DNA from 2 places in the Neobacillus sp. B24 genome. Region 2 is predicted to be linked to the other one. Evidence: riboswitches for the same ligand, from Rfam matches in the RefSeq annotation. Region 2 holds a riboswitch; the other holds the start of a gene.
The links. A riboswitch is a leader RNA that binds a small molecule or an ion and turns the genes downstream of it on or off. The one in region 2 is predicted to bind glycine.
Positions count from the first base shown of each region.

Region 1 (15,199 bases), 2.1 Mb from region 2:
TCCTCACCATAATATTCAATATCTTTCAAGAAGTCCATTACTGCCACACCTCCTTCATTTTACCGATATACCTATAACCTTTTCTTTCGTCTAAATAATGATTGTACCTATCAGCAATAATTGCTGTTTCAATGATACCATTTTCACCTATAATAACAATCCAGGCGTTCCCATCAGCAAAAACGAAGTAATTTTGGTTAAAGCTTTCTTTGAAATAAATATAAATATCATTTTCTTTATCAGTAAGTAAATTCATAATTAACGTTATATAATCCTGCATCTCCCAATCATAGGGAACGTGTTGGCGGTTCTTCCGTTTTGATAAATGATATTTGTCCTTTCCTGTTTTCCATGTTAGCCCATTTTGTTCTAAAGATATGAGAATGGCTTTAATTTGATTCTTTAGTGTAACGTCCAAATTATTACACCTGCCGTTGTGACTATTTATTTAAGATGTAGAACTTCTTTAAATTATGAAATTAAATATAGTTATTTCTTAAAAAAATGAACCCCATCGTTGGTGCCTAGACCTTCCTGTTTAACTGAAACGGCGTAATCCAGTTTTCTTCCTTTAGGCGGGTGGATTCCAATTGTAATGTACCAATTCCACGTCTGCTCTCCGCTTTTTTTGCCAATGACTCCACTTAACGTAAAACCAGGCGCAAGCAGCTCACTAGGCAGATTTTTAACGTAATACGTACAATTTGTTTTCAGTTCGTTCAGTACTACGGTTGTCCCAATGATGGTGGTGACTTTAAAGTGGCTTTCTATATCTTCTATACATTGGCTGAATTCTTGATTGATTCTCTCCACATCTTGTTGGAAATTCCAGTCAGCGTGGTGAATCCGGGGGAAGTGGCCTAATACTAGGCGATACAGGACTTTTTCGCAGATTTTAAGATTAGCAATTGCTTCAGAAGTATATTGCTCGACGGTCGAAAACCAAGAGGTACCAACCCGCTTATCAAGCCAGCGAACAAATTTTTTCAATTGATACAGGAAGTTTTCTACGGATTTTTGGTCTGGTGAAAATTTGATGTGATCGGGATAGAAGGAATAAATGAAGTCTTCCCAAAATGAAGGCTGGCACTGTTTCCACGAAGGGGGACAATCATCTTCCAAATAACTAGCCATATACATGGACATGACACGGAGGAATTCATTGCGGTTTTTGTCAGAAGGTTTTTCACGCTTATAGGCAATAAAATCTTTGCCGTAGTATTCGAAGAGTCCGCGGTATCGCATTTGAAACTCGGAGCTAGTGGCTAGATCCATCAGCATTTTTTGCCGTTCCTCAGGATTCGCAAAGTGATGGACGCGCATACTAACTTCCGGCCCGTTTTTACTACGGATATCCTTTATTTTCATTTTGTTTGACATAAAACGAAATCAACTCACTTTCAATATTTTTGGAAAAAATAAGAGAGGTCTGAATGGGGATTCTTAGAAGTCTTATTAATAGCATAGCGCATATTAATGTCGGAATATGGTGATAATTTGTATATTTTGTGAATCTTTGAAAGGATTATTAGAAAAAGTTAAGCCGGGTACGAAAAAAGGTGCTAGTCACGTCCCGCAACTTGTCGATACGTACTCAACATTATTTCGGGCGGTGACAGACACTTTTTTTGTATACATTATTGAGGGCAGATACGTACCTTTGGGTGCCTGCCACTGCCCAAAGGAGGGCAGCCATCTTAGTAGAATTTTCCTGCCTTTGAAATACTAATAGAGCAAGCAATATATTTCTCTGAATAAGAGTTTAATTGGATTTTTATTTATGTGGTTGACAAAGTAATTCACTACTACTAAAATTAAAAAATATTTAGCAATAGTTAATAGAATTTAATCATAAGCAGGCTATGATTGCTATGGATCACACTATAGCAGGAGCAGCTTCTGGAGAGATCGCAAGTATTTTGCGGCGCCGAAGGGTTCACAATCTCAGGCAAAAGGACAGAAGAGTACTGAATATTTATTTTTTGTGCTCATTATATTTAGCATGACAAATATTATTTGTTATTCTTTTGGAAAAGAGATTGGATATCCTCCAATCTCTTTTTTTATTGGTTTAACTAAAATATTTAATAAGGGGGAGTCAGGATTGGCACAACAAGAATTAAAGAGGGATTTATCAAATCGTCATGTTCAACTAATCGCAATTGGCGGCACCATTGGTACGGGATTATTCTTAGGATCCGGTAAAGCCATACAATTGGCAGGTCCATCCATTATCCTTGCTTATTTAATCGTAGGAATCGCTGTTTTCTTTGTTATGAGGGCGCTTGGAGAACTTCTGTTGTCTAAAGCGGGTTATCAATCCATTACAGACATTGCTGAAGACTATCTTGGACCTCGGTTAGCGTTTGTAACCGGATGGACCTATTGGTTTTGTTGGATTATGACTGCTATGGGTGATGTGATTGCAGTAGGGATTTATGTCCAATATTGGTTTCATATTCCACAATGGATACCAGCGCTCATCTGTTTGATGATTTTACTGGGACTCAATCTACTAACTGTAAAACTTTTTGGAGAATTGGAATTTTGGTTTGCTTTAATAAAGGTCATCACGATTCTCGCATTAATTGTCATTGGGATTATATTACTGGTGATGGGATTCAAGACAGCTCAAGGTATGGTTACGCTTAAAAATATTTGGGAACATGGGGGGCTTTTTCCAAACGGAATCTCAGGGTTCTTACTGTCGTTCCAAATGGTTGTATTTGCATTTGTCGGTGTGGAATTAGTAGGTGTATCGGCAGCGGAAACATCCAATCCAGAAAAAAATATTCCATCGGCTATAAATAAAATTCCTTTAAGGATTCTATTTTTCTACGTCGGCGCGCTTATTGTCCTTTTAACTATTAACCCATGGACGGAATTGAATGCAGCAGAAAGTCCCTTTGTTAAAACGTTTAGTTTAGTCGGAATACCGATTGCAGCAGGAATCATTAATTTTGTCGTATTAACTTCAGCAGCTTCTGCTTGTAATAGTGGAATGTTTTCAACAAGCCGTATCCTATATAGTTTAAGCAATCATAAGCAAGGACCTTCTAATTTTGCAAAACTAAATAAAAATCATGTCCCAGGTAACGCATTATGGATCTCCACGCTTGTTCTATCGGTGGGAGCCCTTTTGACCAAACTTGTTCCGGAACAAGCTTTTGGAATCGTGACGACTGTTAGTGCTATTTGTTTTATTTGGGTTTGGGGTGTCATTCTGGTTTGTCATTTAAAATATAAGAAAACACGTTCAGAATTACAGGCAAAATCAAAATTTAAAGCCCCATTAACACCATTTATTAATTACGTTGTCCTAATCTTGTTTGCCATCATTCTTATTATAATGCTGTTTGCTGAAGCTACACGGTCTGCCCTTTTGTTAACACCTTTATGGTTTATTCTATTATTTACTTCGTATTCATATTGGAACAAAGAAGAAAAAAATATTAAATTATCAGCATAGAATCACCCATAAATTATATCTGAGCCCTTATATGGAAATGCCTACAGGGAGTGGAACCGTACCTTAAGATTGTTGTATAGCTTTGGCTTTGTTAAGATTTACCTGGCAATGCTACCCGAGTCAGAGTAAAAGCAGCAGGCAGCCTAGCGCAATAAATAAAGTTTAATGGCAACCTATAAAGTGCCTGGTCCTATCCGCAAATTGTCGAATCTCTCGACAATTTGCGGGTGGTGCCAGGTACTTTTTTGAGAAATTAGGCTTATAAATTTGATTGTCCACAAAAGCATCCGTTTAGCTGAAGAAGGTTATTCTTGTCCCCATTAGTGAAATTTTTAACAATCTCCACACCGTATTTCAACACTCAGAGTTACAGACCCAAAGAGTTCCGTTTTGAGGTGCATTATTCACCATTTACAAAAGAATTGACACTTAAATTGCGTTATGTTGGACATTATTATAATTAATACTCTATTTTGTTCTAATGCGAAAGGAGATAAAGTTTTGAGTAAGACAAGCAATACTGAAATCATTTTGGAAAGAGTATCTGATGGGTTTTATTCGTTAGATAAAGACTTAAAATTTGAATACATAAATAATGTTACTGAAAGGCTTTTACAAATTAAACGTGAAAAAGTGATTGGACAATATATATATAAAGTATTGCAACACAGTGAAATACAGAAATTTGTAACCCGATATAAAAGGGCGCTATCAGAACAAGAATCTATAGAATTTGAAGAGTATTTTAACAATAGATGGTATGAGATAAGGGCTTTCCCTTCTGCTGAAGGTTTATCCGTATTTTTTAGAGATATTACGAAACAAAAGCAAGAGTATGAAAAAATGAATTATCTAGCTAATTATGATGTTTTAACAGATTTACCCAACCGATATTTTTTTAATAATTACTTAAATGATAAGTTACAATCTCCTGAAGTGTCTATTGCAGTATTATTTTTATCTATGAACAAAATAGAAAAAGTAAATGATACATTTGGTCATGAAACAGGTGACTTATTAATAAAACAAGCAGCAGAACGTCTAAAAATGATTGTAGAACCAATAGGGTTTATTGCTCGTTATTCTGGAAACGAGTTTCTTGTCGCTATGGAATACCGTGATGAGAAGGAGATATCTTGTATTATTGATCAAGTAATGGAATCGGTTTTTAATCCATTTTTTATTAATGGCTTTGAACTAAAAACTTCACTAAGTATCGGCATAAGTCAGTCTCCAAAGGATGGAGATAGCGTAGAATTATTAATGAAAAATGCAGCATTCGCAATGAATAGATCTAAAAAATTCAGAGGAAATAACTTTAAATTCTACTCCTGTAATCAAGATGAAGGAAGTATTGACCCATTAGAGTTGGAGATGGAGCTTAAAAAAGCTATAGACCAAGAACAATTATTTCTCCATTATCAACCTAGAATAAATTTAAATACAGGGAAAATAGTGGGGGTAGAAGCTTTAATTCGTTGGGAACATCCAGAGTGGGGATTGGTTCCACCACGGACATTTATTCCAATAGCTGAAGAAACGGGATTAATATTACCTATTGGTGAATGGGCTTTGAATGCTGCTTGTAAACAAAACAAAATATGGCAAGAACGAGGATTTAAAACAGTTGTTTCTGTCAATTTGTCAGCGATTCAATTTAATCAGCCTAATCTAGTTGATACAATTGAAACTGTTCTTCAAAAAACAGGACTTGAACCACATTTTTTAGAAGTTGAAATTACTGAAAGCATGACGTGTGATATTGAGAGTACAATACTAATGCTACAGCATCTAAAAAAGATTGGTGTTCGCATAAGTATTGATGATTTCGGAACTGGGTATAGTTCTCTAAGCTATTTAAAATATTTCCCTGTAGACATCTTAAAGATTGACCAATCATTTGTTAGAAAACTTCATAACAATCCTAATGATGAAACAATTGTTAAAGCTATCATTTCAATGGCTCATAATTTAAATTTAAAAGTAGTTGCAGAAGGAATAGAAACAAATGAGCAACTTGTTTTTCTGCAGTACCATTTATGCGACGAAGGGCAAGGATTTTTCTTAAGTAAGCCGCTACTAGCCAATGATTTAGAAGAAAAACGTTCTAGGATTGAACAAATTGTTGAAGACAATGGGATCCCTGTGGATCTAAACGAAAAATTGCGGATGAAAGAATATTTTGAAAAAACTAAAAGAGAGTTACAAGATACTGTTCGATTACAACAAGGTATGATTTTTAAGTTTAAAAAAATTAATGATCGATTTATTCATACACTCTGCGATGGGGAATTACTCTACAGATTTGGATTGATCCCTTCTCAAGTTATTGGGAAAAGCTTAGAGGAATTTCTGCCTCATGAAAATGCTATCGAAAAAACTTCCTTCTACAATAGGTCATGGGAAGGAGAAGAATTTGTTACTTACGAAGACGAGTTAAATGGAATTTGGTATTTAGCCACTTTACGCCCATTAAAACAGGGAGGAGAAGTAGTTGAAGTTATTGGATCCTGTATTGATATAACAGCACGAAAAAAAGCAGAGGAGGCTTCAAAAGAGAGTGAGTTTAAATATCGCCTTATTGCTGATAATATGACCGACATAATCATGTTATTGGACATCAATGGGAAAATATTATATTCATCACCATCCTTAGCAAATATAATCGGTTACCCGTTAAGATCATTTGTAGGGCAAAGTTCATTTGAATTAATACACCCCAAAGACAAACAAAGTGTAATAATGGGGTTTCAACAAGTCATAGACACTATAACACCAGCTAGGATGGAAGCTCATTTTTTGACAGGCAGTGGAAATTCCGTATTATTTGAAGGGGTTGGTACTCCGGTACTTGGAAAAAATGGAGAACCAGAATACTTTATTGTGGTTGGAAGAGATATTACCGAAAAAAGAATAACAGAAGAACAGCTCTCAAAAGCTGAAAAACTATTTATTGTTGGTCAACTTGCAGCAGGAGTAGCACATGAAGTTAGAAACCCTCTAACGTCAATAAAAGGGTTTATCAAGCTTCTTGAGCAAGGAAGTAACAACAAAGAATATTTTGAAATCATGTTTAAAGAATTTGATCAAATTGAGGGAATTCTAAATGAATATTTAACTCTTGCAAAACCACAGGAGATTCAGTTGAAAAAGGTTAATATTCAAACTATTTTTAATGACGTTACAATATTACTTAAGTCCGAAGCAAATTTGCGAAACGTAGAGATTTCTCAAGAATTTCAACCAAATCTTCCACAAGTTTTGTGCGATGTAAACCAAATTAAACAAGTTTTCATTAATATTATAAAAAATAGCATTGAAGCAATTCCTAATGGAGGATTTGTGAAAATTGAGGGTTCTGTAGAAGATGGGTATCTCCTAATGAAAATTATTGATAATGGAATCGGTATAAGTAAAGAACGTATTAAACGATTAGGTGAACCGTACTACAGCAATAAAGAATTTTTATAAAAATTTTTGTATTTTACGACTCGTTATTTTGTTTGTTTATAAACAACATTCACCTGCTTTACGTTTAATCTAGCTCCTTGGCCAAATAATCGACTAGAATCTAAGCTTACTTCATCCACAAAGGAAAGAGGCGTCTGGCCAGTTATTGGGTGATAGTAGAAATTGTCTTCCGTTGAAAGCTTAACCAATCCCGATTATTAAGGAGTTTAATAAGGTTTATCCCGACAGAAAAATAACCGATATTAAAAAGGTTGATTTTGATTATTGGCAAATTCGGGACTATGAGATTTCTAAATAAAGATTAGTAAATAAGCTGAAAAAGACTCGATAAAACGAGTCCTTTTCAGCTTAGGAAATAATAAAAGCTATTTTTGACTAACGACAACATCAACATCGCTTTTCTTCACAAACCCAATGCGATGATTGAAAGAGATTTGGTAGTATTCTTCCGTACCCTTCACGACCTTGTTAGTGGCTGGATCATTGAAAATTTTGGCGTAATAGTAATCGGATTGGATTGGTCCGGTCGCTACATACATTTGTCCTTTTGGCAATTGATATAAGACCTCTGCTGCTCCTCGTGCCGAGACTGCAATTCCCGTGCCGTCATAAGCGGAATTTTCCGGATAGGCTGCCCCGTAAACTGGAATAGAAGTAAGACCCTCTTTCGGTTTAATGACAATTCCATTTCCCGGAACGGTGTTTTTGTTGTTAGGATTGTAAAACCAAGCCTTTTGCCCGGCGAAGTAGATGGCAGTCCAATCCCCTTGTTGATCGGCTTTAACATAGCTTTGCCCCATTGTGGCTTTGGCTCCCCAGTCATTGAGCCGCGTTGTTCCTGGAGCGGTCTTATTTAGAATCGGGTCGCTGATAAGAGGGGAGTTAAAATCTGGCTCCTTATATAACTGTAAGAAGCTGGATGATAGGGAATCAAGATCATTTCCGCTATACGTATAACTTGTTTTATTCGTGTTAAAGTTCGGACGGATCGTTACAATCGAGCTGTTTTTGTCCCCATTGCTTGGATTCAAAGATTCTCCAAGCAGGTTAAAGAAGTGGGACCAATCCCAGTATGCGCCTGGATCCCAGTGCATGGCAGCATGCTTGGAAACGGTCAGACCCGGGATTTCATCGTGGCCAATAATATGCTGTCTGTCTAATGGAATGTTATACGTTTCAGATAAATATTTTACAAGTTTGGCAGTTGAACGGTACATTTGCTCACTGTACCAGTTCGTTCCTTCCACTGCAAATCCCTCGTGCTCTATCCCGATGGAGTGCATATTAAAATACCAGTTTCCCGCATGCCAAGGGATGTCGTTTGGACGAACCATTTGTGAGACCTTCCCGTTTGCTGAGTCAATAATGTAATGGGCGCTTACAAAAGATTGGTTACGGAAGTGATTGATGGCCGACTGGGCACTCCCCTCGATATCATGGATCACGATATAGCGAATATCAATCCCATCTTCAGGGCGGCTGGCAATATCATAATTCCCATAATTGGTTGGACTGCTTGAAAACTGTTTGTACAGTGCAGGAATAAAGGAACATTCCAATCCGTTTGGACAATCCGAATTGTTGAATTTTGCATTCCGCAGTGGAATATTTTTGGCCGTATCTTTATTCGGAACGATATTCTCCGCTGTTAGCGTCAGTTTCTCGCCGCCATGCGTTGATTTTACCGCCCCGTTTTGGATGGTTTCATACACTTGATCGGCATAATCTGTGGCTAATTCTGCAATTTCTGATCCGCTGTATTTTACAACAGCCCCATACCAATCGGCAGCATCGGAAGGAAGGCCGCCAGTCGTTTCCTTAGCGTATTCAGCTAACAGGGCGGCACCGCCGCGGATGTTTTGCTCCGGGTCATCCTTTAACAAATCTGGACTTACTTTAAGAATCTGTGCTGCTTGGTCAAGTGTGGATATGGCTTCATCAGCTGTATATGTACCCTCGGCTGTTTCATCCCCTTTGGCACTATGCTTTTGATCCGCTTGGACCAAATTCATGATTCCAAACCCGCCTACTTCGCTATGCCCCTCATGCTGGACCCAGCGTGATTCATTGTAGGACACAGCCATCAGGACATTGACGGGAACCCCGAATTCCTTTGCCACATTTTTAAATAATTGTTGTGAAACTTCCGAACTTCCGATAGTTTCCGCATAGGATTTGACTTCGTTCTTGGAAAAATACGAAGGCGCAATCAATAGGGAAGCCGCGGGTACGGAAGCTGCTGCAACTTTTGAGACCTTTTTCACATGAAAAACCATTTTACAACCCCTTTATAACAGAATTTTTAGAATTGTATATTTCCCCCGCCATGACAGTTTTTCCTTCCGTAGAGATGTAAAATAATTCAAATTGCATAGAACGAAGTTCCTGTTTGGGAAAAAGATAGGTATATGTCACTAAAGAGGTCAAACAATTGAAGAAGCTTTAAAAACCGGCTATTGCGTGGCGGTTTGAGAAGGCGGGGGTGTTGTGAGAGAAGGGAAAAGTTTGTGGTATTAGATTTATATTAAGTAACCGGAATTTTAATAGAAGAGGGGTACCTAATATTCAACAAAGGGGCCACATTGTTGGGTTATGGTTTAGCAATAATAGTGGAGAACCGTATCATAAGTAAATGAGGTTCTTCTTAGTTAATATTTTTGAAAGTAATACTTGAAAGAATAAGATAGTAGAGTTTTTTTCTCTACTATCTTTACTAATCAGTAGCACCTGTTCGTTCTATTTCAACCTTAATAGTTGATTTTAACTTTAATGTTGAATACTTTTCCCTCAACTCTTTATCACTTAAGTTTGAGTATTTTCTGATGCTTTTTATTTTTCTTCCAATGCCAATTGGATCACTATTTAATTTTCTTAACTCCTCAAGAAAATCCCCCAATTGTTTGCTTAGTTCTTCCCCAAGCAGCTGCTCCATTTTTTTTATAGATTTCTTATTGTTAAGAGGAATGGCAGGCTGTACTTCTATAGTTGAAACCTTAATCGTTGCGTTTAGATAAAAGTCATCTTCTTTAAATAATTTAACTTTTCCGCGGTGCTTTATTGGGCGAATTGTAATATTAAATTTATCTCCTTTTGGCTTTTCGACTAGTGGTATTCCCTTTTTTTCTAAAACCTCTAGAGGAATGTTTAATGTTATATCTCCTAAAGAAGCCCTGCGATTGGTGAATAATTTGATGAACAAGGTTTTTTTCAAAGAAGCAGAACCAACCATTTTATCATCCTTTAATAATGCCACCTTTTCAATATAGGGTGCTCCACCCTTCTTATTCGATATAATAGGTATGGTAGGATCGATGCCAATTTCATATAAAGTGGAGAAAAAATCATGCAGGTTGGAGTTTATTAACATTTCATTCCTTGCTTGCTTATCCAATAATTGATAAATATATGACCCCATTTCAGGGTATTCTTCATAGTGATTATTTTTAATGACTTCTTCAGTATTGTTTGTAATGGCCAAAAATACTAATGATCCAATGGTGCTGTCTCGTTGCATTGAATCTAGGAAAGATGAAATTCCTATCTTTTCACTTATATCTTCATCAAATAGTATGGTCCTCAATTGTCCAGATGTAATGTCGTGGCTTGTTTGCTGTTCTAACCTTTGTCTTATTTGTTTGCTTGTAGTACCGACGGCAGAAATGGTTTCACTTGTTTTTTCTTCTTTACGGTCGAATTGCAACAAGCTAATAGAGCCTTTATATGTTTCTTTATCAACTAAATCATAACCAATAATAGTTGAAATCCCTTGCCTTTCTAATATTTTTCCAGGTGGCACGCATGCAGTACAGAGAAGACAACAAAATAGAATAAGCCATTTTTTCATCTTTTCAACTCCGTTAAGAATGTGAAAAAAGTTTAGATTTAATAATTGAAATGGAATATAACAAGATCGGATAGATAAACCATAGGTAAAAGCCGACATGACCAACTTGATCAAAAAAAAGGTTAGTGTCGACTCTTTTGGTGACAAAAAAGCTCGTGATAAAAATGATTATTGAGATTACCCATATACCATGTTTTTGTTTTAAATGAAATATTTGCTTTACTCCTTTTGAAGAAATGAACAGGTATAAACATAAATTTGGAAAAATAACCAAGATCCATAATGGAACGGCAATAAACTCAAACCGTTCAAGAAATGGAAAATGGACCGTGCTTATCATACTGACCACAGGCCAAATATGTTTTTCCAATTCCTTTGGACTAAAAAATAATATCGAAATAACAGTTGTTATAAACACAAAAAGTGTAGTAAACCAGATTGCTAATTGACTGAAAAAAAGCAGCTTTTTTTTCTCCTTTATAAATGGAAAAATAAAAAATAAAGTTTCAAAACCTAACATTGTAAAACTGGTTTTAAATGCTCCTTTCATTATTTGTGCTGGGGTCGCCGACATGACGGGTAAAATTCTAATGAAGTTTATCGATTCAAGTGGTTGATAAAAAACAAATACCAGCCATATAGTCATTAAGAAGGATAAGAAACATGTCCCTGCAATTACTCTGAATCCGCCAGATACGGCATAAATGGTTACTAATAATAGCACTAAAACACCAACCCATTCATCAACTCCCTCATATCCCCATGTCAGGGACAATTCAACATAAGCGATGATGATAGAGTAAAGAGCTGCCATAAAGTAAATAACCATAAAGGTATTAATGATACTGCCTATAAAGCGACCAAATACATTCTCGTGTATTTCATAAAGATTACAGTTTTCATATTTAGCAAGGATGCTAATTATCATCCAAATGATAACACTAATGAAAAGTCCAGAGACTAGAACGCTGATCCAGGCATCTTGCTTAGCTTCATGAAAAAGAATCCTAGGGACGCCAAGTATACCCATCCCGATTTGTGAAGTGTGAATAATAAAGAAAGCCATATAGGCGTTTACAAAATTAATATTTGATTTCATTATCCACCTCAAATTTCATCTAGATCGTTTTCTGTTTTTTTAGATTTCCATCCTATCCGGAATACGTTTAATGGACGATTAACAACAGGACGTTTCCTATAAAAATGGTGTGGAAGACGTATAAGGGCATATTTTAAATCCTTTATCCTAAGCGGGTATAGAGGTGCAAGGTAAGGCCTATTTAAGGATGTCAACTTTAACAAGTGGACAACCAGTACACAGACACCGATCATAATCCCATTAAAACCCCCCACACCCGCTAGAATAATGAAAGGAAATCTGGCAATTCTTATAGCAGTCCCCATCTCATAAATTGGAGCCGAAAAAGCCCCTAATGCACTAAATGCCACGATTATAATTAAAATATTGCTAGTTAAGCCAGCCTCAACAGTTGCTTGACCAATAACAATCCCTCCAACAATCCCCATTGTTTGACCTACTTTGGATGGAAGACGTGCCCCTGCCTCTCTAAGTAATTCAATTAATAATTCCATTAATATTGCTTCTAGTAGAGGGGGAAAAGGGACTTGTGAACGTGATTGCCCAATGACAATTAACAATTTAGATGGTATAAGTTCATAGTGATAGGTAAGGATTGCAACATAGAATGCTGTAAAGAGCAGTGATCCAGCCATAGCAACAAAACGTATTAATCTTATGAAAGTACTCAAAGACCAGCGTAAATAAATATCTTCTGTTGATTCAAAAAAAGAAAAAAAATTAGCAGGCCCAATAATAGCCACTGGGCTTCGATCTAAAAGGATACCAACCCGTCCATTTAAAATAGAATAGAGAAATCGATCGGGCAGTTCTGTCATGATAAACTGAGGAAAAAAAGAATAATGATTATCTTCAAGACACTGTGCCAAAACTGAACTGTCACTTATATCATCAATTGTAATAGTTTCAAGCTTCTGCTTAAGTGTTTTAAGTATGTCTTCATCCGTTAAATCTTTCATGTAAATAATTCTTAATTTCTTCTTAACACGTTCTCCTATTTCTAATTCATCCGTACACAAATTAGAATTATTTAAATTTTGTCTGATAATTTTTATATTAGAAGTCAATGATTCTGTAAACGAAATTTTAGGGCCGTATACCAAAGATTCAGTTTCTGCTTTCTCGATAGATCTTTCAATTGGATCAGCACAATTTACTAAAAGGGCTTTATTTTCTTTTAATACGTAAATATAAACAAATCCATTTAAAAGTGAAGAAATAATTTCCTGTTCCTTAAAGTCAATCTTTACCTCGTCAATGGGGATATTCTTTATTAAATAAGAATAGGTTATATCTTTTTTTGGCAGCTGTTGAATGAATTTAATAACATATTCATTAACTGTTTCACCCTTAATTAAATTTTTCATAAAGACAACTTCAAGACAATCTCCAGCGACCTCAATTGTCCTGCAAAGTAAATCTGGTGATTGATTGAGGATATATTTAATTTGATGATAATTTGGGCAGTTATTTTTATTTGTTGTGTTTGTCATTTAAACAATCCTTAATCATTTTTTTTTATTATTTGAAATAAAAAAATTTTTATCCTTGTTTTTACAAAGAAGTAAGGCAAAAAGTAGTTTATGGACTACTGTTTTAGCCATTTAAAATAACATTTAAGGATTGAAATAAAATTTCAAAATTTTTATCATTTCATTGAAATATTATAACTAGGGTGTTATAATATTTTTGAAATCGATTTCAATTTAGTATAAGAAGGGGAGCCAAGATGCTAAATGATCTATCTACGGAGATGAGGAATCCGCGAACAACTAGTCTTGATGAAATGTCTCCAGAGGATATTTTAAAAATCATGAATGAGGAGGATGCTGGCGTAATTGAAGCAGTAAAGGAGCAAATTCCCCAGATTGCAAAGGCTGTAAAACGAATTGAGCAAGCATTTCATGTCGGAGGGCGTCTAATCTATTTAGGGGCCGGGACAAGTGGAAGAATCGGCTTATTGGATGCAGTGGAATGTCCTCCCACGTTTGGGACAGATCCAAATGAAGTGATTGGCATCATTGCGGGGGGAGAAACGGCTTTTATTAAAGCTGTTGAAGGTGCTGAAGATAATCAGGAATTGGCTGTTGAAGATCTAAAAAGGATTCATTTAAGCAATAAAGATATTGTTGTAGGACTCGCTGCCAGCGGCCGCACTCCTTATGTTATCGGGGGAATGGTCTATGCCGGATCAATGGGGGCCACGACGATTTCTGTTAGCTGCAATAAAAATTCGGCTGTCAGCCAACATGTACAGATACCTATTGAAGTGAACACCGGTCCAGAAGTCCTGACGGGTTCCACCCGCCTGAAAGCCGGCACTGCGCAGAAAATGGTCTGTAATATGTTATCAACCACTTCCATGATCAGAATTGGGAAGGCTTACAGTAATTTAATGGTCGACCTGCAGCCGACAAACGAAAAATTAATCGACCGAGCCATTCGGATCATGATGGAAGCAACGGATTGCAATGTTCAAACAGCCAGCCACTACCTGGAAATGGCTCAAGGAAAACCCAAGATTGCGATTATTATGTTTTTAACTGGCATAACTTTCGAAGAAGCAAATGAACGTTTAAAAAATTCTGATGGATTCATTCACAACGCTATAAAACTATCTGTTATTTAATTCAAAAATTATATTTTATTAGATTACAAGGATGGGTGAGAGGGTATGTCATTAGTTAATAAAATGTCTGGCATTATAGAACACAAAGTTGCACCGCCTCTAATCAAATTGTCAACAAACCGATACCTTGATTCGATTCAAAAATCCTTTATCACACTAATGCCAATTATTATTTTGGGTTCCTTCTTTGTTTTATTAGCATCATTGCCAATCCCTGCATGGCAAAATTTAATTAAACCGATTGTCGGTTACCTTTGGGGCGGAAATGGCTCTACCATGGGACTGATTTCCATCGGTTTAGCGCTCGGAATCGGATACTTTCTATCGGGTTTTTACAAAGATAAGATTGCTAAGGTAGACCCGATTTCCGGAGCATTTATTAGCTTGTTCAGCTTCCTGCTTATGTTCCCAGTGGCGGCAGACGAGAAGCTTGGTTCCTATATTCTTGCAGGCAATTTGGGGAGTACAGGAATGTTTGCCGCTATTGTTGTGGGTATTTTGAGTGTTGAAGTGTATCGATGGTTCTTACAAAAAAATATTACCATTAAAATGCCTGAAGGCGTACCGCCAATGGTGGCTAATAGCTTTACAGCGTTAATCCCGGTTATGGTCATTTTAGGATCATGGTGGCTGATTCGCTTCGTCGGTCAATTGGACTTAGTTACTTTAATAATGGCTGCGTTCAAA
Region 1 covers NZ_AP035777.1:757,180-772,378, forward strand. The annotation lists gene ACZ43M_RS03625 (hypothetical protein) at 1-38, opposite strand, end outside; gene ACZ43M_RS03630 (hypothetical protein) at 38-418, opposite strand; gene ACZ43M_RS03635 (hypothetical protein) at 490-1,380, opposite strand; glycine riboswitch at 1,890-1,970, shown strand; gene ACZ43M_RS03640 (amino acid permease) at 2,105-3,469, shown strand; gene ACZ43M_RS03645 (EAL domain-containing protein) at 3,971-6,940, shown strand; gene ACZ43M_RS03650 (N-acetylmuramoyl-L-alanine amidase) at 7,306-9,216, opposite strand; gene ACZ43M_RS03655 (Ger(x)C family spore germination protein) at 9,654-10,784, opposite strand; gene ACZ43M_RS03660 (GerAB/ArcD/ProY family transporter) at 10,798-11,883, opposite strand; gene ACZ43M_RS03665 (spore germination protein) at 11,892-13,376, opposite strand; gene murQ (N-acetylmuramic acid 6-phosphate etherase) at 13,613-14,512, shown strand; gene ACZ43M_RS03675 (PTS sugar transporter subunit IIC) at 14,558-15,199, shown strand, end outside.
Region 1: it holds a riboswitch for glycine, as region 2 does, so the genes downstream of both, ACZ43M_RS03640 (amino acid permease) here and gcvT (glycine cleavage system aminomethyltransferase GcvT) in region 2, are expected to answer to the same signal.

Region 2 (15,199 bases):
CAAACTTAAGCTACTTTACCACACGGATTCGTTGCTACTACCTGTTGACCATATGCTTTCGCATTTGTCATGTCATTGGCATTGTCGATAAAGAAGATACCTGGTTCTGCTGAGTAGGTCGCACAAATATTGATTAAGTTCCAAAGTTCTTTCGCCTTAATCTTTTTGTACACTCGGACTTTGTGTCCCATTCTCTCCCACTCACGGACATCACCTACTTGATGCCACTGTTCATTGTAGATTCTCATTTCCTCTTCGTCATAGCTTTCAACGTAAGGGAAACGAAGCTCGTATTCTGCATCGTTTTCAACAGCATCCATAAATTCTTTTGTTAAGCATACGGATATGTTCGCACCTGTTAAAAACTCAGGATTATGGACAGTATAGGTACCACCTGTTGCTAGTTTTTCTTCTGCATCAGCGATAATCGATGAACTAAAGCCGCCATAGCCTGGAATGTTCTTATAGTTTACAATTCCTTGATACATTGCCTCTTCCTGAAAAGTCAGAGGTGTAAATTTCAGCTTTTCTTTAGCAAGCTTTTTGATTGTTTCATCGGTTGTATGTTCAATTAAGAATCTTAAAATTCTCGGATTTTGCATTTTAGAAATTATAAATTCAATGATGTCTGGATGCCAGTCCGATTGCATGATCATCTGTGCACCCCTGCGCGAGCCCCCTTGCTCAACAAGGTGAGTCAATTTCGCAATATCATCTAACCAAGAAACCGAACCGGATGATTTGCCATTTACGCCTCTTGCTAGAGTGTTGCGCGGCCTAAGAGTAGAACCGTTGGTGCCGACACCGCCGCCGCGGCTCATGATTTCCATTACCTGTTTGCGATGGTCAGAAATTCCTTCCCGTGAGTCCGGAACAAATGGCATGACATAACAGTTGAAGTAGGTTACCTCGGTGCCAGAACCTGCTCCGTAAAGAACGCGGCCGGCAGGAATGAAGTTCAGATTTACCAGTTCTTGATAAAACTTCTCCGTCCACTCAATCCGCTTCTCGTCCGTTTCTTCAACCTCTGCAATTCCAGTTGCTACCCGCTTGGCGATTTGCTCGTAAAAGAGCTCTAGCGGCTTTTCAATCACATCGAGTGAGCTCCAAATAATGCCCGTTTCGGCTGCATTACCATCAAGGACGCCTCTAAATTCCTCTTCTACCAATACCTTGGCCTTCTTATTCTCCCAGTCTATTTCTTGAATGTATCCTAAGCCTCGTGCCGGGAATTTTGGATCTTCTTTAATTGTCAGAACAACAAAGTCTCCGTTTGTGAGGGTAATTTTCTCTGTGTCTTTAAATGTGTACCGATCCAGCATGACTAATCGTGAAACGCCCTTATGGGTTATCTTCATATCTGGGGTAACCGGGTGTACCTGTGGGAATAGGGTAATATCCTCATTCAACCTTTCAAAATTAATATTCAATTTTTGTCTAAAAACAACAGACATGAGAACAACTCCTTCAAATAAATCTCTATCTCTATGCCAGATTCTAGTTGGAAGCTAGAACAGGATGACTTAATATACTAAAGGTATCATAGAGAAAAACAAGAATCAATATATAGTGTTCAATAAATTTTCGACACCACTATATATTGTATGTCAGGCAAAAAACATTCAATTTGTCAAACATAAAAAAAACTAGATTTTAAAGAAAACAAAAGCTATGTGCCATTTTCCTCTAAAAATCGAGAAATTTTAACAAATTTTGCGATTTGCATTTATAAATATTTCCAAATATAAAAAGCGGCCTGGCCGCTTCCACATTTATCGTTTAAAATTCCATTCATCATTTTCATAGCGTTCTTTTGCCAAATGGTTGACATAGTCCAATTCATCTTGGGACAACTGATATGGCTCCAAGTCTATACCCAACCCTTCGGCAAAGCCTCTATAAAAAGCCTCTTTCGCTTCCGCTAGCGTGATTTGTCTACGGCTGATGGCATTTATCGCCACCGCTTTATCTTTAAAAGCTGTCTTCATCCGTTCTTTGACCCGCTCATTTGAATACTTAAATAAACTAAACAGTTTATCCTCATCCAAGTCCAAGAGAATCGATCCATGCTGGAGGATGACACCCTTCTGCCGTGTTTGTGCACTACCGGCCACTTTCCGTCCTTCAACGACAAGCTCGTACCAGCTTGGTGCATCAAAGCACACAGAGGAGCGCGGATTTTTTAAAGCGTCTCGTTCCTCTGGCGTTTTAGGTACTGCAAAATAAGCTTCCAAGCCCAGTTGATGAAAACCTTTTAAAATCCCTTCTGAAATGACACGATAAGCCTCGGTAACTGTTTTAGGCATTGTGGGATGCTCCTCTGAAACAATTACGCTATATGTGAGCTCATGCTCATGCAGTACACCCCGGCCACCGGTCGGCCGCCTGACAAATCCAAGACCGTGAGCTTTGACCGCCTCCATGTCTATTTCCTTCTCCACCTTTTGAAAATAGCCAACAGATAAGGTTGGAGGATCCCAGCCATAAAAACGAATCACCGGTGGTATTTTCCCCTCGCTATGCCAATCTAGCAATGCCTCGTCGAGTGCCATATTAAATGCCGGCGAGCAATTGCCTGAGTCAATAAAACGCCATGTTTCTTTTTCCATCCCAAAAACCTCGTTCATCAAAATTTATACGTTGTCTAGTCTATCAAAATAATAGACGATTTCAAAATAAGATGATTTTGGGATAATTTTTTAGGAAGATTTTTTTTTATTCATCTTTATCTTTAGGTAAATGACTTATATAATAAATACTAGTGCAGCGAAGCTTGAAAGGAGAAAATAAGTTGGATTCACTTTATGTATTGTTAATCATTATTGGAGCGGTACTCATCTACTCCCTTGGTACCTACCTCTATCAAAAGAAAATTGTAAAAACTGTAACAGAAGAGGAGTTCCGTGCCGGCTACCGCAAGGCACAGCTTATAGATGTTCGTGAACCAAACGAGTTTGAGGCAGGCCATATTTTAGGTGCCCGCAACATCCCAATGTCACAAATTAGAATGCGGATGAAGGAGATTCGGCCTGACCTGCCAGTTTATTTGTATTGCCAAAGCGGAATGCGCAGCGCACGCGCGGCTCAGTTTTTATACAAAAAAGGCTATAAAGATCTTACCCAGCTGCAAGGCGGATTCAAAAAGTGGACCGGTAAGGTAAAAATAAAAAAATAATGTTTAAATAACAGGCTCCGGAATTTTCCGGAGCCTGTTCAGATTGTCGAGAAATGTTATTTCCCTCAAACTAGTTATGAAAGATGGTTTCATAACGCATTTGACTGGATTTTCTCCCCAGACTCGTCATGAAAGATGGTTTCATAACGCATTTGACTGGATTTTCTCCTCAGCCCCGTCATGAAAGATGGTTTCATAACGCATTTGACTGGATTTTCTCCTCAAACCAGTCATGGAAGGCAGTCTCTTGACGCGTTTTACTGGATTTTCTCCTCAGCCCCGTCATGAAAGATGGTTTCATAACGCATTTGACTGGATTTTCTCCTCAAACCAGTCATGGAAGGAGGCTCAATATCACGTCTGTGTAAATTTTACCAAATAAATCCGCTGAATTATTAATAAATAAAGGCTCCGGAATCGAATCCGGAGCCTGTTTATATTATTAAGCTTTTTGATACCGTAACACTGGTTTCCGGGCAGCGGTGGTTTCATCCAGACGGCCGACAACAGTAGTGTGCGGTGCTTCCTGAACGATTTCTGGGTTTTCCTCTGCTTCTTTGGCAATTTGAATCATGATATCGATAAACCCATCTAGAGTCTCTTTCGATTCTGTTTCGGTAGGCTCAATCATGATACACTCTTCCACGTTTAATGGGAAGTAGATGGTTGGCGGATGGTAGCCGAAATCGAGCAGGCGCTTGGCAATATCAAGTGTACGCACGCCTAACTTCTTCTGACGTCTTCCGCTTAAAACAAACTCATGCTTACAATGACGGTCAAATGGCAGATCGTAATATTCAGCCAGTCTTCTCATCATATAGTTTGCATTTAATACTGCATATTCGGTAACAGCTTTTAAGCCGTCCGGCCCCATTGAACGGATATACGTATAAGCGCGGACGTTAATGCCAAAGTTTCCGTAATATGGCTTAACACGACCGATGGATTGCGGGCGATCATAATCAAGTACATATTCGTCACCACGCTTGGCAATGACCGGTTTTGGCAGGAACGGAATCAGGTCTTCCTTAACACCTACAGGACCTGAACCAGGTCCGCCGCCGCCATGTGGTCCGGTAAACGTTTTATGCAAATTCAAGTGGACGACGTCAAAGCCCATATCTCCAGGTCTTGCTTTGGATAGAACTGCGTTTAGGTTAGCACCGTCATAATAAACCTTGCCGCCGGCTTCATGAACAATCTCGGCAATCTCTACAATATGCTCTTCAAACAGTCCCAGGGTATTTGGATTGGTCAGCATTAAAGCAGCCGTATCGCCGCCCACAACTCTTTTTAAGTCCTCTAAGTCCACAAGCCCATTTTCGTTTGATTTAACAGTAATGGTTTCAAGACCGGCGACTGTTGCTGATGCTGGGTTTGTTCCGTGAGCGGAGTCAGGAATGATAACCTTTGTCCGTTTTAGATCACCGTTTGCTTCATGGTAAGCACGAATCATCATTAGTCCGGTCCATTCGCCGTGGGCGCCTGCTGCCGGTTGAAGAGTAACCTCATCCATTCCAGTGATTTCCTTCAAATGCTGTTGCAAGTCGTATAAAAGTTCAAGCGCACCTTGAACGGAGCTTTCATCCTGAAGCGGGTGGATGTGGGCAAATCCGTTATAGCGTGCAACATTTTCATTTATTTTTGGGTTGTATTTCATCGTACAAGAGCCTAAAGGATAAAACCCGGAATCTACTCCATGATTTCTTCTTGAGAGAGCTGTGTAATGACGCATGATATCCAACTCGGAAACCTCAGGGAGCTGTGGCTCTTCTTCACGTAAATACCCTTCAGGAAGAAGTCCGTTTACATCTAGCTCCGGCACATCCATTTCCGGGAGGCTGAAACCGACGCGACCTGGTGTACTAACTTCGAAAATCAGTTTCTGGTCTTGATTATGCATGCAGATCCCCCAATTCATTCACTAAAGTATCGATTTCTTCCTTTGTTCTTTGCTCGGTAACGGCTAATAGCATATGATTTGCAAGCTCAGGGTAGTCACGGCCCAAATCATAACCGCCAATGATACCTTTTTGCAGCAGCTGTTGATTGATTTCTTTAACCGGTTTACTTAACTTCACAACAAACTCGTTAAAGGTATGGCCATCATACACCACTTCAAAGCCAGCTTCTTTCAGGGCTGTTTTTGTATAATGTGCTTTTTGCAGATTAGCGGCAGCCATTTCCCGAACACCCTTTTTACCTAGGGCAGTCATGGCTACAGATGCAGCAAGAGCATTCAACGCCTGGTTCGAACAAATGTTAGAAGTCGCTTTATCACGACGGATATGCTGCTCGCGGGCCTGCAGCGTTAACACGAAACCACGGCGTCCCTGTTCATCAATCGTCTGGCCAACTAAACGTCCTGGTACTTTGCGCATTAATTTAGTGGTTACTGCAAAATAGCCGCAGTGCGGACCGCCAAATGCCGACGGGATTCCAAATGGTTGGGCATCGCCAACAACTATATCAGCTCCAAATTTACCAGGCGGTGTCAAAATCCCAAGTGACAGAGGGTTGCTCGACACAACAAACATGGATTTATTCTGATGAATAATTTCTTCCAATTCCTGTAATGGCTCGATTCTGCCAAAGAAGTTTGGATATTGAACGATCACTGCCGCTACATCGTCATTTACCAACCCTTTAAGCGCAGCAGCATCCGTAACGCCATTGTTCACAGGTACTTCCACTACTTCAAGATACTGACCCTTCGCATAGGTTTTTAGCACTTCTCGGGATTCCGGGTGGACAGCACTAGATACAAGAATTTTCTTCCGTTTCGTATGGCCGGCACTGAGCATCGCTGCCTCGGCAAGTGCTGTGCCGCCATCATACATCGAAGAGTTGGCAACATCCATTCCCGTTAATTCACAAATCATCGTTTGGAATTCAAAAATGGCTTGCAGTTCTCCCTGTGAAATTTCCGGCTGGTAAGGCGTATAGGCCGTATAGAACTCCGATCTAGAAATAACATGATCCACAATTACCGGCATGTAGTGGTCATAAACTCCGGCACCGAGGAAGGAAACATTGGTTTTTAAATCGGCATTTTTTCCAGCCATTTGAAACAGTTCCTTCATTAGGGCTGTTTCCGATTTGGCAGGTTTAATGTTGTATTCACCCTTAAAACGAACTTTTTCAGGAATATCGCTGAAGAGCTCATCAACGGAGGAAACACCTATTGTCTCAAGCATGGCGTTCTTATCTTGTTCAGTCATTGGTAAATAGCGATGTTTCATGTACCTTACTCCCTTCGACTATTTCTTTTCTCTTTTATAAAAAGGTGTTGGAACGACTTTAGCCTTCAAACGCTTGCCGCGAATTTCCACTTCAACCTCAGAATCAAGCGCAGTAAACTCTGAAGATATCAGAGCAAGCCCGATATTTTTCTTCAAGGTAGGTGATTGAGTGCCTGTAGTCACTTCACCAATTAGATTTTCACCCTTGTATACTGGGTAACCATGGCGCGGAATACCTCGGTCAATCATTTCAATCCCAGCAACTTTGCGGGAAAGACCAGCTTCTTTTTGCTTAACTAATGCTTCTTTTCCAATAAAATCCGCTTCTTTATTCAATTTCACGGCAAATCCTATTCCTGCTTCAAGCGGGGAAATTTCCGGTGATAGCTCTTGGCCGTAAAGCGCTAAATTGGCTTCAAAACGAAGCGTGTCACGAGCACCCAAGCCGCATGGAATAACGCCCTCTTCTTTGCCGGTTTCTAGAATGGCTTTCCATAGTTCTACAACATCAGCTGCATTGCAATACACTTCAAAGCCGTCCTCACCGGTATAACCAGTTCTTGAAACAAGGGCTCTTTTACCACCTAAAGTGACTTCTTGCTGAAATTTGAAAAAGCCAATTTGACTTAAATCAGTTTCTGTAAGCTTTTGTAAAACTTTCTCGGCGATTGGTCCTTGAAGAGCGATTTGCGCCGTTTTTTCTGAAAGATTTTCGATGGTTACATCTCCCTCAAGATGTGTCTCAAGCCAGTTATAATCTTTTTCAATATTAGAGGCATTGACAACAAGGAGGTAATGATTGTCCTCAATTTTATAAACCAATAAATCATCGACAGTGCCGCCATTTTCATAGCACATGGCTGTATATTGGGCAGCGCCATTTTTAATCTTTGAAATGTCATTTGTCATCATTTTTTGCAAATATTTTAGGCTGTCAGTACCCTTAACCTCGACTTCACCCATATGGGACACGTCAAACAAACCGGCCTTTGTGCGGACTGCTTCATGTTCTTCCTTGATGCTGGAAAATTGTACTGGAAGCTCCCAGCCGCCAAAATCAATTGTTTTTCCCCCGTATTCCTTATAAACATCAAACAGTGGAGTGCGTTTTAATTCCGACATTTTAGTTCTCCCTTCTTCTTTTAGATGTTCATTATCCACACATAAAAAGATAAAACTCATAAATCAGTTTGTGTTATGACACAAAAAAGGACAGAAAACCCCCTCTACAATAAAAGAAGGTCTCTGTCCTTGCACCTGAAAGTTTACCTAAAATGGCTGTCCCCTTTGGTGGCCGGTCTCCACCGGCGCTCTCCAGAGCTGCGTCCAACAAGAGTTCTTTTGCCTGAGAGATTCACATCTTCTGCTTGCTCCTTCGGCGCTACTAGGTAGTCTCTCCCCTTGTTTTCATTCGCATTTATAAAGTTTTCCATTTTGGTCATACTAATTATACTTAAAAAATAGATTACCTTATTAAAATATTTAAAACTTTCAAAGCTATTATCATCCTACCATTAAACCAATAAATTGAGCAATAACAATTTCGCAAAAGAAAGCGTCTTCATAATAAGCCACAATGATAAGGAGTTGAACTAACATGAATGTTGAAATAGAATTTGATTCTTCCTGGCAGGATGATTTTTTACATAAGATTGACCATGATGGCCCATGGGGGAATTGGGAGCTTTTTAAACTGGCAGTAGATATTGAACAACACTTAATCATTCCTGAATTTGAGGGTCTCCAGGCACCGAAACACCTGCCTAACCTGACACCGCTCCCTCATCAGCTTGAAACCGCCAAGCAAGTCATTGAAAACATGAATGGGAAAGCGATATTGGCCGATGAAGTTGGACTTGGCAAGACCATTGAAGCAGGGTTAATTCTAAAAGAGTATATGATTCGAGGCTTGGTTAAGAAAGTCCTGATTCTCGTACCTGCTTCACTCGTCACTCAATGGGCCCAGGAGTTGAATAGCAAGTTTTTTATTCCGGCCATCACCCAAAGAAAAAGTTATGTGTGGGAGCAATGTGACGTTGTCGTATCATCCATCGATACAGCGAAACGGAACCCGCACCGTGACATTATTTATCAGCAGAACTACGATCTAATTATTATCGATGAAGCACATAAATTGAAAAATAATAAAACGAAAAACTATGAATTTGTCCAAAACTTAAAGAAGAAATTTTGTTTGCTGCTTACCGCAACCCCCATTCAAAACCGAATAGAAGAGATTTTCAATCTTGTTTCCTTGCTAAAGCCTGGACATCTGGGAAGTGAAACGTCGTTTTACGAAAAATATAAACGTGATTCCCGCTCGTTAAATGATGATGAACATTTGAAAGAACTAGTGAACAAGGTGATGATTCGTAACCGCCGGGCAGATACCGGGATTGAATGGACAAAACGCCATGTTGAAACCATTCCAATTGAATTTACGCCATCTGAGCGAGATTTATATGACTGTGTTACTGAATTGAAAAATGAGGGAGACTGGCTGCAAACCAGCAGTTTCTCCGTCATGACATTGCAGCGGGAAGCCTGTTCAAGCAGAGAGGCAGTTTTCTATACATTGAAAAATATGCTCCAAAAACATGAGAATCCAACTCAAGCCTATCAGCAGCAAATTGAATACTTAATTAAAAAGGTGGAGGCTGTCGAAAAAAATTCCAAGGCCGAAAAAGCCCTGGAATTAATCCAGAAGATAGACGATAAGGTGATAATTTTCACAGAATATCGGGCAACGCAATTGTACCTGCAATGGTACTTGAAGCAGCACGGCATTTCATCCGTTCCATTCCGTGGCGGGTTTAAGCGGGGAAAAAAGGACTGGATGCGTGAATTATTCCAAAAGCATGCCCAGGTGCTGATTGCAACAGAAGCAGGTGGTGAAGGAATTAACCTTCAATTTTGCAACCACATAATCAACTTTGATTTGCCATGGAATCCGATGCGGCTTGAGCAGCGAATCGGGCGGATTCACCGGCTTGGCCAGGAAAAAGATGTAATGATTTACAATTTTGCCATTAAGAATACCGTCGAAGAGCATATACTTAAGCTCTTATATGAAAAAATTGAACTATTTGAGAAGGTCATCGGCGAACTTGATGATATCCTAACGAAGCTTGATTTTGGAAATATCGAGGATCACTTAATCGATATTTTCAGCGGTTCCAGTTCGGAAGGTGAAATGCGAATCAAAATGGAGAATTTATCATCAATGATTGAATTTGCTGAGTCGATGAAGAAAGGGGAAGCCCATGCAGCAGCAGGAAATTCGTAACTTTCTGGTTAACTACTTTCAGGCTAATGAATGTCCGATAATTGATAATCATCCCGCCTACTTGACCGTCCAGTTAACAATTGAGATGGACAAAGAATTAATGAACCGGCCGTTTTACTGGCACTACTTAGAAAAGACTGGGGGCATTCCCAACCCGATGCAGCTGACCCTGATTACGAATAAAGATGCTGCCCCTGAAAAATTAAGGGGCGAAACAATCCATTTCGGTTCACCGAGGCTTCATCAAATCTTTGAATCAACCAAGAATTTATCGCGGTACATCCGGCTTTATGAAAACCATGCACATGCCAACCGCCAGACACCGCTTTTACCCTGGCTTTGCATGAACGTAAAAATATCGTACCAGTGCGATCGAAAACGTGATATTTTTAAATCGATTGGCCTGCAATTAATTAATGGTCAAATGGTCGAGAATTTTCATGATGTGTTAATGAAGATCCCTTTGACACCAAAAATCCCTGATTATTCCTTTACCCTTTCACCTTTAGTCAAACCAAAAAGCGGGATGCTCAGGATTGAAAATTATTTAAGAACAACTATCGAGCAGGATGACCATGCTTGGGCCGACGAGGCCAGGATGCGCTGGGAGAAGGATTTAAAGCTGTTAAACCACTTTTATGAGAATGTCGATGAGGAAACGCAAGAAAGCTATGAAACAGAGAAACAGGCGTTAAAGGAGCAATATGAGCCCAAAATTAACATTTCATTTATTAATGGCGGATTATTTTATTTAACTGAAAGAGCGATTTAAAAAAACCCCCAAAATCATCGTATTTTTGATTTTGGGGGTCTTTTTTATGCGCCATCTTTTCTCCGTATTCTTTTGACTTCTGAATAAAGAATATAGGGCAGAATGCCAAACCAACGATACCAAAAAGAAGCTTTCGCCTCTTTTCGCTCCAGTCGCATTCGTTTGCGCTCATCCTTTGGCTGATCTGCATATTTAACAATCGTCTGAGTCATGTATTTAACATAGTCATTTGTTTTCATGGAAACACCACCTGCCTCCCGAATTACATTAAAAGTATGCCCATTTTTTTTCAAAACAAACGACAAATCAATAAACTGTCCATTTGATTAACTTCTTTGTCCTAGTATCAAAATAACCTCTGCCGGTTACCTTTTCACCTGAGGTTAGGTACAAAGTAAACGTAACCCTTTGGCTGGAGCTCGAAGGGGCTTCACTTTGGACATCCACCCATCCCTTTCTATAGGTGATGATGTCCTTAACAGGGAGAGTCCCTTGAGCTTGAAACACTGCCTCCAGCTTTTTCACGGAAGATAGGAAATAATACTCTTCCTGCATAACAATACCCGTCTCATGTGCCAGCTTTCTTTGTGTCAAAGACCTTTCTAACTGCATCGAAAAAAATAATAGAAATAACAAAAGCAAACATAATGTCAACGGATAGGTAAACCCTTTTTCGTTCATGGCTTATTCCCCCAATCAACAAAGGAATAGGCAATTGCCCAATAATTCTTTCCGTTCAGGTCAGTTACTTTGATGTTGACTTGGTTCGTTAAAACTGTCACCTGATAATCGGAAACGTTCTGCAAAAGAATTTCATGCCCTAAAGAATTTACTCGTCTTCGCAGCAGCGAATTATATTTTTCATAATAGATTGTTTCACTATCCTTCGTTAGAATCAAGCGGCCAGATACCACTTCTGCTTTGGAGGCCATGCGGATTTCCTTTTTCATTTGCATACAGAAAACCTCCCACTCCATCTCCTGCAAAGCGTATTGTGAACGATGATTGTTCAAGACTGTATGAAAAATGGGTCCCATATAGAAAGCGATAATCGAAAGAATTGTAAGGGCCAACAATACTTCAATCAGGGTAAAGCCAGTTTCATTCGAGGAGGCCGCACACTTCTGTTTTTGAATGCAGCGGAGTTTTCTCAACATTAACACACACCTCCAATAAGCCGGATGATTCCCGCCAATAGATTTGGTATTGTATACCATTTTTCAATGTGGCATAATTGACCAAATTGCTGTTAGTGGCTAATTTCGCCTGCAATTCTTCAAACATCAATTGCCGTGCCGTTTTTTCCATTTCAAGCCGGCCTGACTGCTCCCAAAGGTGAGTCAATAACGGCGTCAAATACAGAAAAATCATAAACAAGGCAGACAACGACAGTAAGAGATCAAGTAAAAAGTATCCCTTATTGTTCCGTAACATAAAAACGCCCTTTTCCGATTAATATTGTCAACACATAGGTTTTGTTCCTTGAACGAATAAGGATGGTACCAGATTTATTAACTATTCCGTCACTTAGATATCTAAAACTTAAAGGGATTGTCCCTTCCACGACTTTAAGATCAGTCGAATATGATCTGCTAAGCAGCTGCTCCTGCCCAGACCTCCCCAACAGGGTGTAGGTGTAATCCTTTGGAGAAAATATTACGATAACATCCATCTGGTGCGAAATCGCATAGGACTGGGCAAAGTAAAGGTCTGCCTGTAACTGCGTCACAAATGCTTCATCGTCAATCATCGAATGCTGCGGTTTTAAGGAAAACACCGTGACAGAAGACAGAATCATAAAGATAGAAAGCACAACCAAGGACTCAATTAAGGTGAAGCCCTTTTGTTCAGTTATCATTGTTCCGTTGTAGTTGTTGTTGCAGTTTCTTTCTTAACACTCGTAACGTTGCCTTCGTTATCAATTTCAACAGTTTCCCCATTTGGGCAGCCCTTTGTGTTCGGGTCTAAATACCCTTTAGATTTAAGGTCATCCAGAGTTGGTGTTTTATTTATATCCATTTGATAAGCTTGTACCTGGGCTTGCACCATCTTCACATATGCTTGACAGCCCTTGTTGTTAATATTGGTATTGTGCTTGGTAACATTGGGAATCGTTATGATCAATAAAACCGAAATAATAAGCATAACAATCATCATTTCAATCAGCGTAAATCCGGCTTCTTTATTACTTCTTTTGTTCATTTTTGTAACCTCCATTTTTATATTCCATCTAATAAATGGAACATCGGTAATAAAATCGCTAAATACATAGATACAACCAATACACCAATAAACAAATACAATATAGGCTGGATAGCCTTTAATCTTTTCTCTACTAATTCCTCCATGGTCGTTATGCAGTGCCTGCTGAAAAACAGTAACTCTTGTTCCAATTTCCCATTTTCTTGCCCATGTTTTACAATCATCGGAAACTCCTTTTCAAAAAAGGCATAAGAAGCTAGTATCATTACCAAGGTTTCACCGGAAACAAGCTTCACCTTAATCTCTTGCCCAAGTTGACTGAAAAACGGCTGTCTTTCATTTTTTTCAAACAGCTTTAATGCTTCAGAAACGGATATTCCGCCAGATAGTAGGAAACTTAATTGAATGGAAAAATAGTGGGTAAACAGCAATTTGAGGATTCTGCCGATAATAGGGAGTCGAATGAGCAATGTCCGCTGCTTGAGAGCGGAGTAGTTTTTAAAGAAGAAAAGGTAGTAAATTGCCGTTATCACAAGAAAAGCAACCATAGTCACAAGTAGAACAGGAAAATAGTGATCAAAAGCATAAATAACCTTAGTAAAAAAATTTTCCTCCAGACCAAGTGTTGCAAATAGACTGGTAAACCTAGGCAGCAATGTATTCTCAACGAATATAATCAACAGACCGGTAATAAATAACAGCAGCATGGGATATTGAAGCAAGTTAATCAGCTTCCGTAAATCTTTATCCCTTATAATTGCCAAGCTGCTGCCTTCGAGCAGTGCCTCAGCAAAACTGCCATGTTGTTCAGCAAAATAAACATAGCCGATTAAATCCTTGTTAAATCCCAACCCTTCTAGAACCACATGAAACGGCGCCCCTGTTTTTAATTCAGTTAAGCAAGCATATAATTCCTCCTTTCGGTGGACAGGCAAATGTAATGCTATGGATTCAATTGCTGCGGCAATTGGATATCCCCTTGCCAATAGTTCTCCCATTCTTTTCAGAAAGCTGGCTTGTTCGTTGAGTGTCCATTTACGTGGTTTCATTGGCATATACCAGCCGGTCATATTCAGATTCCTGAATATAGCCTAGGGCAATTCCCTTATTGATCACCTGGCTAAGCGTTCGGTAATGCGTTTCTACCTTCTCACCCTGTGCTGCTTTCATTGCCAAGTTTAGGTTTTTCCCGGACAACAGTTCAAACACGCTTGCCCGTTTCCAATGACCATAAGAATAACAATGCGGCGGACAATCTCCTTCACAAAAGGGGCAGGTCAGTTCCACAAGCCTCTGCGCCGTGACGGCAATAAGCGTCTGTTCAACCTCCATCCAATTTACCCCGAATTCACGGAGACGGAAAACAGCCCCTTTTGCATCCCGTGTATGCATTGTACTTAATACCAAATGCCCCGTTAAAGCTGCGCGAACAGCTATTTTTGCCGTTTCAGCATCTCTGATTTCCCCCACCATGATGATATCGGGGTCATGACGAAGAATAGCCTTTAAACCGGTGGCATAGGTCACCCCGGCCTTCTCATTCACTTGTACCTGGAGGACAGAGTCATAGTTTTTTTCAATTGGGTCTTCGAGTGTGATAACATTCCTGTGGAAAAGGTGTGCAGTTTCATTGATGAGGGAATACAATGTGGTGGTTTTGCCTGACCCAGTTGGCCCGGTAAAAATAATTAACCCATGTGCGTGTTTGAGAAGCGCTAAAAGTTTTCTTGTCATTGAAGGAAAAAGCGAGAGCTGGTGAAAAGGGATTTGTTCCTGCTGGGGCAGTAGCCGGATGACTAGACTTTCACGATCATTGGATGGGAGCGTGGATAGCCTTAACCCCATCAATTGTCCATTGACTTCACAAAAAATGGCACCGCTTTGAGGCCGTCGTCGTTCACCGATATCCATATTTGCTGTAAATTTAAAATGTGAAATAAGTCTTTCGCACTCATCTTTCGGAAGGGATAATCGGGGAATCAATTTGTTTGTTAACCGGATTTGAACAAGCGTGTCATTTTTTCGCGGGATAATGTGGATGTCAGTTGCTTGGTTTCTAGCTGCATCTGTAATGATCCGGTTCGCTAAAATTTCAATTGAACTAACAATATGAATCACCACCTTTTTAAATTGTCATAGTAATCTTTCGACACCATTCTTCTTTTCCCTTCTTTATTTAAAAAAAAATATTTTTTTTGTAATAAAAATTATTATTCCATCGAAATCAGTAGAAATATGGGGCATTTTTCTAATATTGTTACAAACTAGCGTCAAAAATTGTGAACATTTTCTAAACATATAGTGTATACGTTAGAAACCTCATTCCAACTTTAATTTTGCTGTATTATAATGGGAATAAATTATGGGGGTCCGAGGTGAACCGAGATGGAACAGACACTAAAGATAACAAACGTTTTGTCAGATCCAACCAGATACTACATTTATCAATACATTACAAAACGTCACAGAGAAGTTACGGTACAAGAAGTGGCGGAGAATTTCGACATTCATCCAAACGTTGC
Region 2 covers NZ_AP035777.1:4,016,974-4,032,172, forward strand. The annotation lists partial or broken gene ACZ43M_RS19955 (vitamin B12-dependent ribonucleotide reductase) at 15-1,454, opposite strand; gene ACZ43M_RS19960 (lipoate--protein ligase family protein) at 1,773-2,609, opposite strand; gene ACZ43M_RS19965 (rhodanese-like domain-containing protein) at 2,792-3,175, shown strand; gene gcvPB (aminomethyl-transferring glycine dehydrogenase subunit GcvPB) at 3,618-5,078, opposite strand; gene gcvPA (aminomethyl-transferring glycine dehydrogenase subunit GcvPA) at 5,071-6,417, opposite strand; gene gcvT (glycine cleavage system aminomethyltransferase GcvT) at 6,436-7,539, opposite strand; glycine riboswitch at 7,661-7,737, opposite strand; glycine riboswitch at 7,741-7,828, opposite strand; gene ACZ43M_RS19985 (DEAD/DEAH box helicase) at 8,015-9,703, shown strand; gene ACZ43M_RS19990 (YqhG family protein) at 9,681-10,475, shown strand; gene ACZ43M_RS19995 (YqzE family protein) at 10,520-10,714, opposite strand; gene comGG (competence type IV pilus minor pilin ComGG) at 10,782-11,156, opposite strand; gene comGF (competence type IV pilus minor pilin ComGF) at 11,153-11,632, opposite strand; gene ACZ43M_RS20010 (hypothetical protein) at 11,577-11,909, opposite strand; gene comGD (competence type IV pilus minor pilin ComGD) at 11,893-12,333, opposite strand; gene comGC (competence type IV pilus major pilin ComGC) at 12,330-12,677, opposite strand; gene comGB (competence type IV pilus assembly protein ComGB) at 12,695-13,726, opposite strand; gene comGA (competence type IV pilus ATPase ComGA) at 13,713-14,795, opposite strand; gene ACZ43M_RS20035 (helix-turn-helix transcriptional regulator) at 15,063-15,199, shown strand, end outside.